DNA from 4 places in the Kitasatospora sp. NPDC022856 genome. Region 3 is predicted to be linked to each of the others. Evidence: riboswitches for the same ligand, from Rfam matches in the RefSeq annotation. Region 3 holds a riboswitch; each other region holds the start of a gene.
The links. A riboswitch is a leader RNA that binds a small molecule or an ion and turns the genes downstream of it on or off. The one in region 3 is predicted to bind cobalamin.

Region 1 (2,192 bases), on a different contig from region 3:
CGCCGTACCGCAGGGTGCCGCCGAGCCGCACGCCGACGGCACCGGCGAAGGCCGACTCGGCCTGGCCCGCGTTGGGGCTGGGGTGGGCGGAGCCGTCCCGGCGCCAGACCCGCCAGGCCGTCCGGGGCTCGGGCGCGGCGGCGACGGTCAGCAGCGCGGTCAGCCGCGCGCCCGGCCAGCCCGCCACGTCGTCCAGCCGCGCCGAGGCCCAGCCGAACCGGGCGTGGCGCGGCGAGCGGTGGCCGACCATCGCGTCCAGGGTGTTGACCGCGCGGAACGCCAGCAGCCCGGGCGTGCCCGCGAGGGCGCCCCAGACGAGTGCGTTGACCACGGCGTCGGCGGTGTTCTCGGCGACCGACTCGACCACCGCGCGGGCGATCTGCCCCTCGTCGAGGGCGCTCGGGTCCCGCCCGCACAGGTGCGGCAGCCGCTGCCGCGCCGCCGCGAGGTCGTGCGCGGCGAGCGAGCGTCCGATCGAGCGGGCCTCGCGGGTGAGCGAGGTGCCGCCGAGCACCGTCCAGGTCGCGGCGGCGGCCAGCGCGGCCCGCCCGAGCGGCCGGCGGCCCAGGGTGCGGTCGGCCGCCAGCGCGCCGGCCGCGACGGTGCCCACGCAGAGCGCCGTGAAAGCCGTTCCGACGGCGCGGTCGTCCCGCCAGATCCGCCGCTCCAGCCGGCCGGCCGCACCGCCGAAGACGGCCACCGGGTGGCCGCGGCGCGGGTCGGCGAAGCGGGCGTCGGCGAGGTACCCGGCCGCGGCCCCCAGGGCGAAGGCGGCGGCGCGGGTCAGCGGGCGCACGGTGGACAGCGGAGGGCTCGGAAGGTCGGGGCAGCCTGCATCGCGTGCGTGTCCTCACTCAGGGTCCGCGCCCTGGATCGACGTACCGGGGGCGAGAGTCTCCTGGCTTCCGGGTCGAACGCACCCCCGGGCCCGGCGGCGGCTTCTGACGGCCCGCCGCGATGGGCCCCCTCCGGCGCCGTGGCCGGCGGAGGAGGGACTCCGAGTGTGCTCCCCGGTGACAGTGGCGGGACCGCGCCGGACTCGCACCGGCTTCCTCTGCATGCCTCCGTTTGGCTGAAGGATCCCATCACGCGGCCGAACCGTGCGTCAACCAAGGTCACGGAGGGGTTGGTCACAGCGGAGCCGGGCCGCCCGACCCCGTCGCTACCTCCGATCGGCACCCCCCGCAGGGGCATGACAGCCTGTGCGATCGTCCAGTCACCCGGAGGAGCCTCCGGGCCCGCTTCGTGTGTTCGGCGGCTGGGGGGCGGCCGGACCGCCCCCTACCGTCGGGCCATGCGACGCAGACAGCCACCCGCCGTGCCCCCGGTGCCCTTCTCGCCCGCGGCCGCCCGCGCGCACCGCGCCGGCCTCGGGCTGACCCCCGAGCAGGTGGTCGAGGGCATGGCCGCGCACGGCGTCCGGCTGCTGCCCTCCCACGTGCTCGGCTGGGAGAGCGGCGAGCTGCGCCCCGCCGAGGACGAGTTCATCGCCCTGGCCCGGGCGCTCTGGTGCCCGCCGGCCCAGCTGATGGGCGTCCGCCCGGCCCGGCTGCGGGACTTCCGGGTCGCCCGGGAGCTCAACCAGGAGAGCGCGGCCCACCGGATCGGCCTCGCACTGGACCGCTACCAGCGGGCCGAGGCGACCGGTCAGTGGGACGGCGACCAGGAGCAGACCCACGCGCTGGCCCAGGTGCTCGGCACGACCCTGCGCGAGCTGGTCGCGGTGACCGGCCGGGCGCAGGAGCTGGACCGGCGGCTGCGGCAGTGCGTGGACGGCCGCTGGCAGGCGCAGCTCCGGCCGATCGGCCGGATCGTGCCGGTGCACGAGGGCGACCTCACCGCCGTGCTGACGGCGCTGCAGAACGAGTACCAGGTCACCTCCCACTGGGGCGCCGGCAGCTGGGGCTCCCCGGCCCCGGCGGCGGACACCCGCGCGGCGGCGGCCCGGCCGCTCGGCGAGCGGTTCTGGGAGCTGCTGGAGCGCCTGGAGACCGAGATCCCGGTCTGACGGGCCGGTACCGCGCCGCCCCCGCGCGGCGCCTCCCCCTCCCTGCCCTCTCCCTCTGCCGCTTCCCGCGCCGCCGCTTCCCGCAGCCGCTTCCCGCGCCGCCGTGACCAGAGGGCCGAGAACCGCGCCGCCGCTTCCCGCAGCCGGTTCCCGCGCCGCCGCTTCCCGCAGCCGGTTCCCGCGC
Region 2 (2,192 bases), on a different contig from region 3:
CGTCCACGACGAGTTCGGCTCCCTCCTGGACCCCGAGGTCCAGGTAGTCGCGGACGCGCTCCAGGGCGTCGCGGCCGACCAGCGGACCGAAGTCGGCCGCCGGGTCGTCCGAGCGGCCGACCTTCAACGCGGCGATCCGCTCGACCAGCTTCGCCACCAGGGCGTCCGCCGTCTCGTCCCCGACCGGGACGGCGACCGAGATCGCCATGCAGCGTTCGCCGGCCGAGCCGTAGCCGGCGCCGACGAGGGCGTCGGCGGCCTGGTCGAGATCGGCATCCGGCATCACGATCATGTGGTTCTTCGCTCCGCCGAAGCACTGGGCGCGCTTGCCGTGCGCTGCCGCGGTCGCGTAGACGTGCTGGGCGATCGGGGTCGAGCCGACGAAGCCGAGCGCCTCGACCCGGGGGTCCTCCAGCAGCGTGTCCACGGCCTCCTTGTCGCCGTTGACGACGTTGAGCACGCCCGGGGGAAGCCCCGCTTCGAGGAAGAGCTCGGCCAGGCGCAGCGGCACCGAGGGGTCGCGCTCGGAGGGCTTGAGGACGAAGGCGTTGCCGCAGGCCAGCGCGGGCGCGGCCTTCCAGAGCGGGATCATCGCCGGAAAGTTGAACGGCGTGATGCCCGCGACCACGCCGAGCGGCTGGCGCATCGAGTAGACGTCGATTCCGGTGCCGGCGTTGTCGCTGAACTCGCCCTTCAGCAGGTGCGGGATCCCGGCGGCGAACTCCACGACCTCCAGGCCGCGCTGGATGTCGCCGTGGGCGTCGGCCACGGTCTTGCCGTGCTCGGCGGACAGCAGCCGGGCCAGCTCCTCCTTCTCCTGCTCGACCAGCTGCAGGAAGCGCAGCAGCACCCGCGCCCGCCGCTGCGGGTTCCAGGCGGCCCACTCGGGCTGGGCCTGCGCGGCGTCGGCGATCACCGCCTCGACCTCGGCCCGGTCGGCCAGCGGCACCCGGGCCTGAACCCGGCCGGTGTTGGGGTCGTACACGTCGCCGAAGCGCCCGGACGTCCCGGCGATGCGCTTGCCGCCGACGAAATGGGTCAGTTCACGAACCATCGTTTCCTTCTCTCATCGTGGATGGGGAGAGGAGGAATGGAGAGACCACCGCCGCCGTCCGGGCACACGGTCGTGCGCGCCTACGGCGGTCCGGCGGTTGACGTCAGCGTCGGGGGCGGAGTTGTGCCCCGACGGTCAGCACGGCAGGGCAAGGGGCAGCGAAACGGGAAAGGCGGCCCGGAGTCATGCGTGTCGTCTCCATCCTCGTGGAAAGCACGGACCACCCGCGGCCGGTATCCTGACTCCCGGATCCACGCCCGCCCCCAGGCCTTCCCGGCTGGCTGCCAGCGGCCGTCATCCACGAGGACGAACTCCCCGGTCACAGTGGCGGGACCGTGCCGGACTCACACCGGCTTCCCTGACACCGCGGACCTGGCATCGACCATATAGTTGGACGTCCTAGTAAGTCCAGAGGCCCGGGCGCCGCGGCGCGCCCTGGGAATCCCCGCCACTGCGACCGAGGGCGACCGCCGACCCGGGCCGCCTCAGGTGCGCCCGTAGCGGACCGCCTGGCCGGCGAACTCCCGGGCCATCTCCTCGGTCACGGTCGGCCGGGTGCGCCGGATGGCGTCCAGGTAGTCCTCGGTGCCGGGTTCGGTGCGTTCCCCCGTGTCGAGGGTGTGCTCGAAGACGGCCTGGGCGACCGCCATGGCGACCTGCCGGATGTCGGCGGGGGTGAAGCCGCTGCTGGCGCCGGCCAGCACAGCCGTGTCGGCCGCCGTGCCCGTCCTGGCGGTGTAGCCGGCCCAGAGGGCGTTGCGGGCCTCGTGGTCCGGCGGCCCCACCGGCAGGACGTAGTCGAACCGGCCGTGGCGCAGGAACGCCGGGTCCAGGGCGGCCACCGAGTTGGTGGCGCAGACGAGCAGCCGGCCCTCCCGGTCGCGGAACCGCACGATCGACTTGAGGAGCTCGTTGACCACGCCTACCGACGCGGGATCGGCGAGGCTGCGGGTGCCGGCGACCTCCTCGACTTCGTCGATGAAGACCAGCACGTGGTCCAGCTGCGCCATCTCCTCGAAGCGGCGGCCGAGCCCCGTGGCGAGCCCGTCCTCCGAAGCGATCCGCGAGGGGAAGAACTCTACGAACGGCCAGCCGAGCCGGCCGGCCACGGCCTTGGCGAAGGTGCTCTTGCCCGTGC
Region 3 (2,192 bases):
GTCGGGGCCGACTACTTGGTGATGACCCCGGCGGCCTCGTCGGCCGCCGCCCCCTGGGCGGGCACCCCGTCGGCCGGTACCACCGGCTTCGGGCTCCAGCGCTGTTCGACGCCGGCGAGGCGCCAGTAGGCGATCGCCGCCCCCCAGACCACCACGAACAGCCCGACGATCGCGTAGCCGACGTTGTCCAGCGAGATGTCCGCGATCCAGCCGCTGACCGGGTCGGTGAGGTCCAGCTTCTCGTGCAGCACGGCGACCAGCTCGATGGTGCCGATGATGAACGCCACCGCGATCGACAGCCCGGTGATGGTCAGGTTGTAGTACACCTTGCGCACCGGGTTGGAGAACGCCCACTGGTAGGCGAAGTTCATGAACGTCCCGTCCAGCGTGTCGAACAGGCTCATCCCGGACGCGAACAGCAGCGGCAGGCAGACGATCGCGTACCAGGGCAGCCCGGCGGCCGCGCCGGAGCCGGCCATCACCATCAGGGTCACCTCGGTCGCGGTGTCGAAGCCGAGGCCGAGCACCATGCCGACCGGGAACATCTGGCCGGGCCGCGTGATCGAGCGGGTCGCCCGGTTCAGCACCCGGGCCATCAGACCGCGCGAGTTGAGGTGCTCCTCCAGCTCCGCCTCGTCGAACCGACCGGCCCGCATCGACCGGAACACCTTGAGGATGCCGAACAGCGCCGCCAGGTTGAGCGCGCCGATCAGGTAGAGGAAGACACCGGACGCGGAGGTGCCGACCACACCGAGCCACTGGTGGGTGGTGGACTCGTCGTCCATCAGCGTGTTGGCCAGCTGGGCGCCGCCCGCCACCAGGGCGGCCATCAGGACCACCATCGAGGAGTGGCCGAGCGCGAACCAGAAGCCCACCGAGACGGGCCGCTTCCCGTCCGCCATGAGCTTGCGGGTGGTGTTGTCGATCACCGCGATGTGGTCGGCGTCGAAGGCGTGCCGCATGCCGAGGGTGTAGGCGGTGATGCCCAGGCCCACCCCGAAGACCTGGGTACCGACCTCGTACTTCTCCGGGGCGACCAGGAAGATCAGCGTCCCGAACGCCACTACGTGCATGGCCAGGATCACCCCCATCAACCCGGCCGTGCGGAGGGTGTCCTCGCGCCGCCAGCGGAAGCTCGGCAGGGCGGAGGACGCCGCGGGAGCAGCGGCGGTTTCGGGCAGGGTCATCTTCGGATCACGCTCCAGCACCTCGTGGAAAGACGTTCGTGAGATGCCGTGGCCGGTCTCCTGGCTGACGGGGCTTCCGGATCCGCCTTCCCAGGCGCGCGAGGCGCCCAGTGGCGTCGTGGATACGGACGACTCCCCCGATCACAGTGGCGAGGGCCGCTCCGGACTCCGGACCCTGAGGGTCCGTCACCGGTCTTCCCGAACACCACGGCGGGCAACACCGTAGGGGGCCGCACCTCACCCTTGCAAGGCTGCGCACCTGCGCAGGTGTCCAGGATCACAGCCACGGGCTGCAACAATGTCCGCATGCATCTCGTACCGGCCGACCGCGCGGGCCACCGCACCATCGACGGGCACCGGGTCTGCGAGGCCATCGCCGCGATCGGCGACCCCGGGCACGTCCGGTCCTGGGCCGAGCGGTTCTCGCTGCTCGCCGACCCGGGGCGGCTCGCCCTGCTGCTCGCCCTGCACCGGGCCGGGCCGCTCGCCGTCACCGACCTGGCGGTCGCCACCGGCATGCGCGACCCGGCCGTCTCGCAGGCGCTGCGGCTGCTGCGCACCGCGGGTGTGGTCACCGGCGACAAGGACGGCCGCGTGGTGCGCTACCGGCTCGTGGACGAGGCCCTGCGCCCCCTCCTCGACGAGTGCGCCGCCGCGGACCACCACGAGCACGGCGAGCCCGCCACCGGGAGCGACGCCACCGGCGGCGAGCCCTCCGCACCCCGGGCCGCCGCGGCCGGCTGACCAGCTGACCGGCTCCCGGCTGACCGGCTGCGCCCGCGGAACACCGACCCTGCGCCCCGGGCCGTCGCGCCCGGGACCCGCCTCACCCCTCCCGCACCAGCCGTTCGAAGCGCTCCAGCGAGCGCCGGGCCAGCGGGTCCGTCGCGGGCCGCAGGGCCCGGTCGAGCAGACCCGCGCCGGGGAGCCGGAACGCGCCGAGGAAGGCGAAGCGGGTGCCTCCGGCCTCGGCGCGGGCCGCCATCCCGCCCAGCAGGAAGCGGC
Region 4 (2,192 bases), on a different contig from region 3:
GCGCAGCCGGTCTCGATGCCGCCGCCGACGGCGGTGAAGTCGACCACGACGGTGACGCCGGTGGTTCCGTTGCAGGCCGCCGCCTGGGCCTGCGGGGCCTGGGCGGCGGAGACGCCGAGCAGGCCGGCGGTGAGGGCCGCCGCGGCGGCGATCGACCCGAGCATCCGGCGGACGGGGCGGGACGGGGTGAGGGTATCGGTCATCGGAACTCTCCTCGTGGGATCAGGGTTCGGCGTCTCAGCGGGTGGCCGGGGCCGGGCAGGCGAGGGTGGGGGCGCCGGGGCGGGACCCGGCGGCGGAGAGGGTGGCCAGCGGGGTGCCCGCCAGGCCGAGGACGGCCTGCGCGGTGGCCCGGGCGCCGTTGCCCGCGGTGAAGCCCGACGCGTCGTAGGCGACCGCGCCGCGCACCGCCGGGTCGGCGGAGCAGCCCTGCTGGAACTTCACCAGCCGGCTCCAGCCCTTGAGGCCGGCACCGAGGCGCCCACCGGAGAGCAGTGCCTGGGTGGCCAGGCCGGTGGTGTTGGCGTTGGAGGCGGTCGCCCCGGCGGCCGCGAAGCCGCCGTCGGCGTTCTGGTGCGTGGTCAGCCAGCCGAGGCCCGCGTTCGCCTCGGCGTTGCGGCCGTTGACGGCGAGCGCCTGGACGGCGAGGGCGGTGGCGTCGGCGTCACTGGTGCAGGTGGGCTGGCCGAAGGCGGACGGGTAACCGCCGTCCGCGCACTGGCTGTTCGCCAGGAAGTCGACGGCCGCGGCGGGAGCGTCGCCGGGGGTGCGGTGCAGGGCGATCAGGGCGAGGGACTGGCCGAAGGCGTTGCTGTAGTCGCCCCACTGCGACCGGTCGGAGAACCGTCCTTCGGCGGTCTGCAGCGAGCGCAGCCGGGCTGGCAGGTCGACGCCCCCGAAGGATGCCGGGTTCCCACCGCGCACCTCGACGGCGAGCAGCAGCTTCGCGGTGGCGCCCGCGTAGGCCTCGGTGGCGCCGTCGCCGAGGTAGCCGGAGATGATCTCGGGCTTCGCCAGCCAGGCGGTGGCCTTCGCGGCGGCCTCGTCGGAGCTGTGCGAGGCGGCGAAGGCCAGCACGGCATCGACGGTCAGACCCTGGTCGGGGTAGGCGGTGCCGTTGAAGACGGACTCGAAGTGGTCGCCGTCCACGAGCTGGCGGGCCAGCCAGCCGCCAGCGGCGGCGTCGGGACGAACGGTCCGGGAGGACGTCGTTTCGGCGTGGGCGGCGGTGGCCACCGGGAGCGCGGTGGCGAGCGCCAGGGCGGGTATCGCGAGCAGACCGAGGGTGCGGCGGAGCGTGGGCATGAGTGCCTTTCCGGGCCTGGACGCAGGGGCCCGGAGGACGCCGGGCAGCACGCCGGGCAGCCCTCGGAGCTCCGGCCCGCAGACCACGACGGGAGGAGGGGACGACACATCCCCGCCGACGGGTACTCGGGCTCGCCGCCGACATGCCGTCGGCGGCCTACCGTTGCGGGTCAGCGCCGGATTCGGACCGGACTTCCCCCGTCGACGGAGTCACAACGTGACGGCTCATCATGGCGAAACGGAAAAGATCGGGTCAAGGGATCGTGCGTCACATCACGCAGGCACCAGCGGGTTCCGCCGGCACACTACGCCTGGCCGACGGGACCGCAGCGGACCGGGCCCGCGAGCGCGAGGGCTGGATCACGGACACCTACCTGCTCCGGCGGTCCGAGAGCTGACGGGCGGTGCGCCGCCCCGGACGAGGGGCGGCGCACCGCGGGCGCCGTCAGCGGTTGCGGAACTCCGGCGGGCGCTTCTCCGAGAAAGCCGCCATGCCCTCCTTCTGATCAGCCGTCGCGAAGACGGCGTGGAAGAGGCGGCGTTCGAAGCGGACGCCCTCGGCGAGGGTCGTCTCGTACGACCGGTTGACGTCCTCCTTGAGCATGATCGCCGCCGGGGTGGACATCGCCGCGGCGGTCTCGGCGGTGGCCAGGGCCTCGGCCGGCAGCCGGTCGGCGGGGACGATGCGGGAGACCAGTCCGGCCCGCTCCGCCTCCTCGGCGCCCATCATCCGGCCGGTCAGACAGAGGCCGCGAAGGCCTTCTCCGAGTCGGTGACCACCAGGCAGCCGATGTCCGGGTCCCGGTCGAACTCCGTCGCCGCGGAGACGACTTCGCTCATCAGGAGCGTGTTGAGCGCGTTGAGCGCCTTCGGCCGGTCGAGCGTGA

Region 1: linked by a shared signal. The riboswitch ahead of ACZ34W_RS06860 (cobalamin biosynthesis protein) and the one ahead of nicT (Nickel transporter NicT) in region 3 are both predicted to bind cobalamin.
Region 2: linked by a shared signal. The riboswitch ahead of ACZ34W_RS33045 (CoA-acylating methylmalonate-semialdehyde dehydrogenase) and the one ahead of nicT (Nickel transporter NicT) in region 3 are both predicted to bind cobalamin.
Region 4: linked by a shared signal. The riboswitch ahead of ACZ34W_RS33070 (peptidase) and the one ahead of nicT (Nickel transporter NicT) in region 3 are both predicted to bind cobalamin.

Annotation. Positions count from the first base shown of each region.
Region 1 is NZ_JBVHHE010000004.1:80,035-82,226, reverse strand. Features, by position in the region: gene ACZ34W_RS06860 (cobalamin biosynthesis protein) at 1-796, opposite strand, end outside; cobalamin riboswitch at 890-1,082, opposite strand; gene ACZ34W_RS06855 (helix-turn-helix domain-containing protein) at 1,295-2,008, shown strand.
Region 2 is NZ_JBVHHE010000044.1:10,530-12,721, reverse strand. Features, by position in the region: gene ACZ34W_RS33045 (CoA-acylating methylmalonate-semialdehyde dehydrogenase) at 1-1,054, opposite strand, end outside; cobalamin riboswitch at 1,266-1,458, opposite strand; gene ACZ34W_RS33040 (ATP-binding protein) at 1,540-2,192, opposite strand, start outside.
Region 3 is NZ_JBVHHE010000009.1:165,856-168,047, reverse strand. Features, by position in the region: gene nicT (Nickel transporter NicT) at 12-1,187, opposite strand; cobalamin riboswitch at 1,221-1,412, opposite strand; partial or broken gene ACZ34W_RS13770 (ArsR/SmtB family transcription factor) at 1,494-1,832, shown strand; gene ACZ34W_RS13765 (SRPBCC family protein) at 2,014-2,192, opposite strand, start outside.
Region 4 is NZ_JBVHHE010000044.1:16,326-18,517, reverse strand. Features, by position in the region: gene ACZ34W_RS33075 (flagellar hook-length control protein FliK) at 1-203, opposite strand, end outside; gene ACZ34W_RS33070 (peptidase) at 238-1,305, opposite strand; cobalamin riboswitch at 1,406-1,555, opposite strand; partial or broken gene ACZ34W_RS33065 (enoyl-CoA hydratase-related protein) at 1,751-2,192, opposite strand, start outside.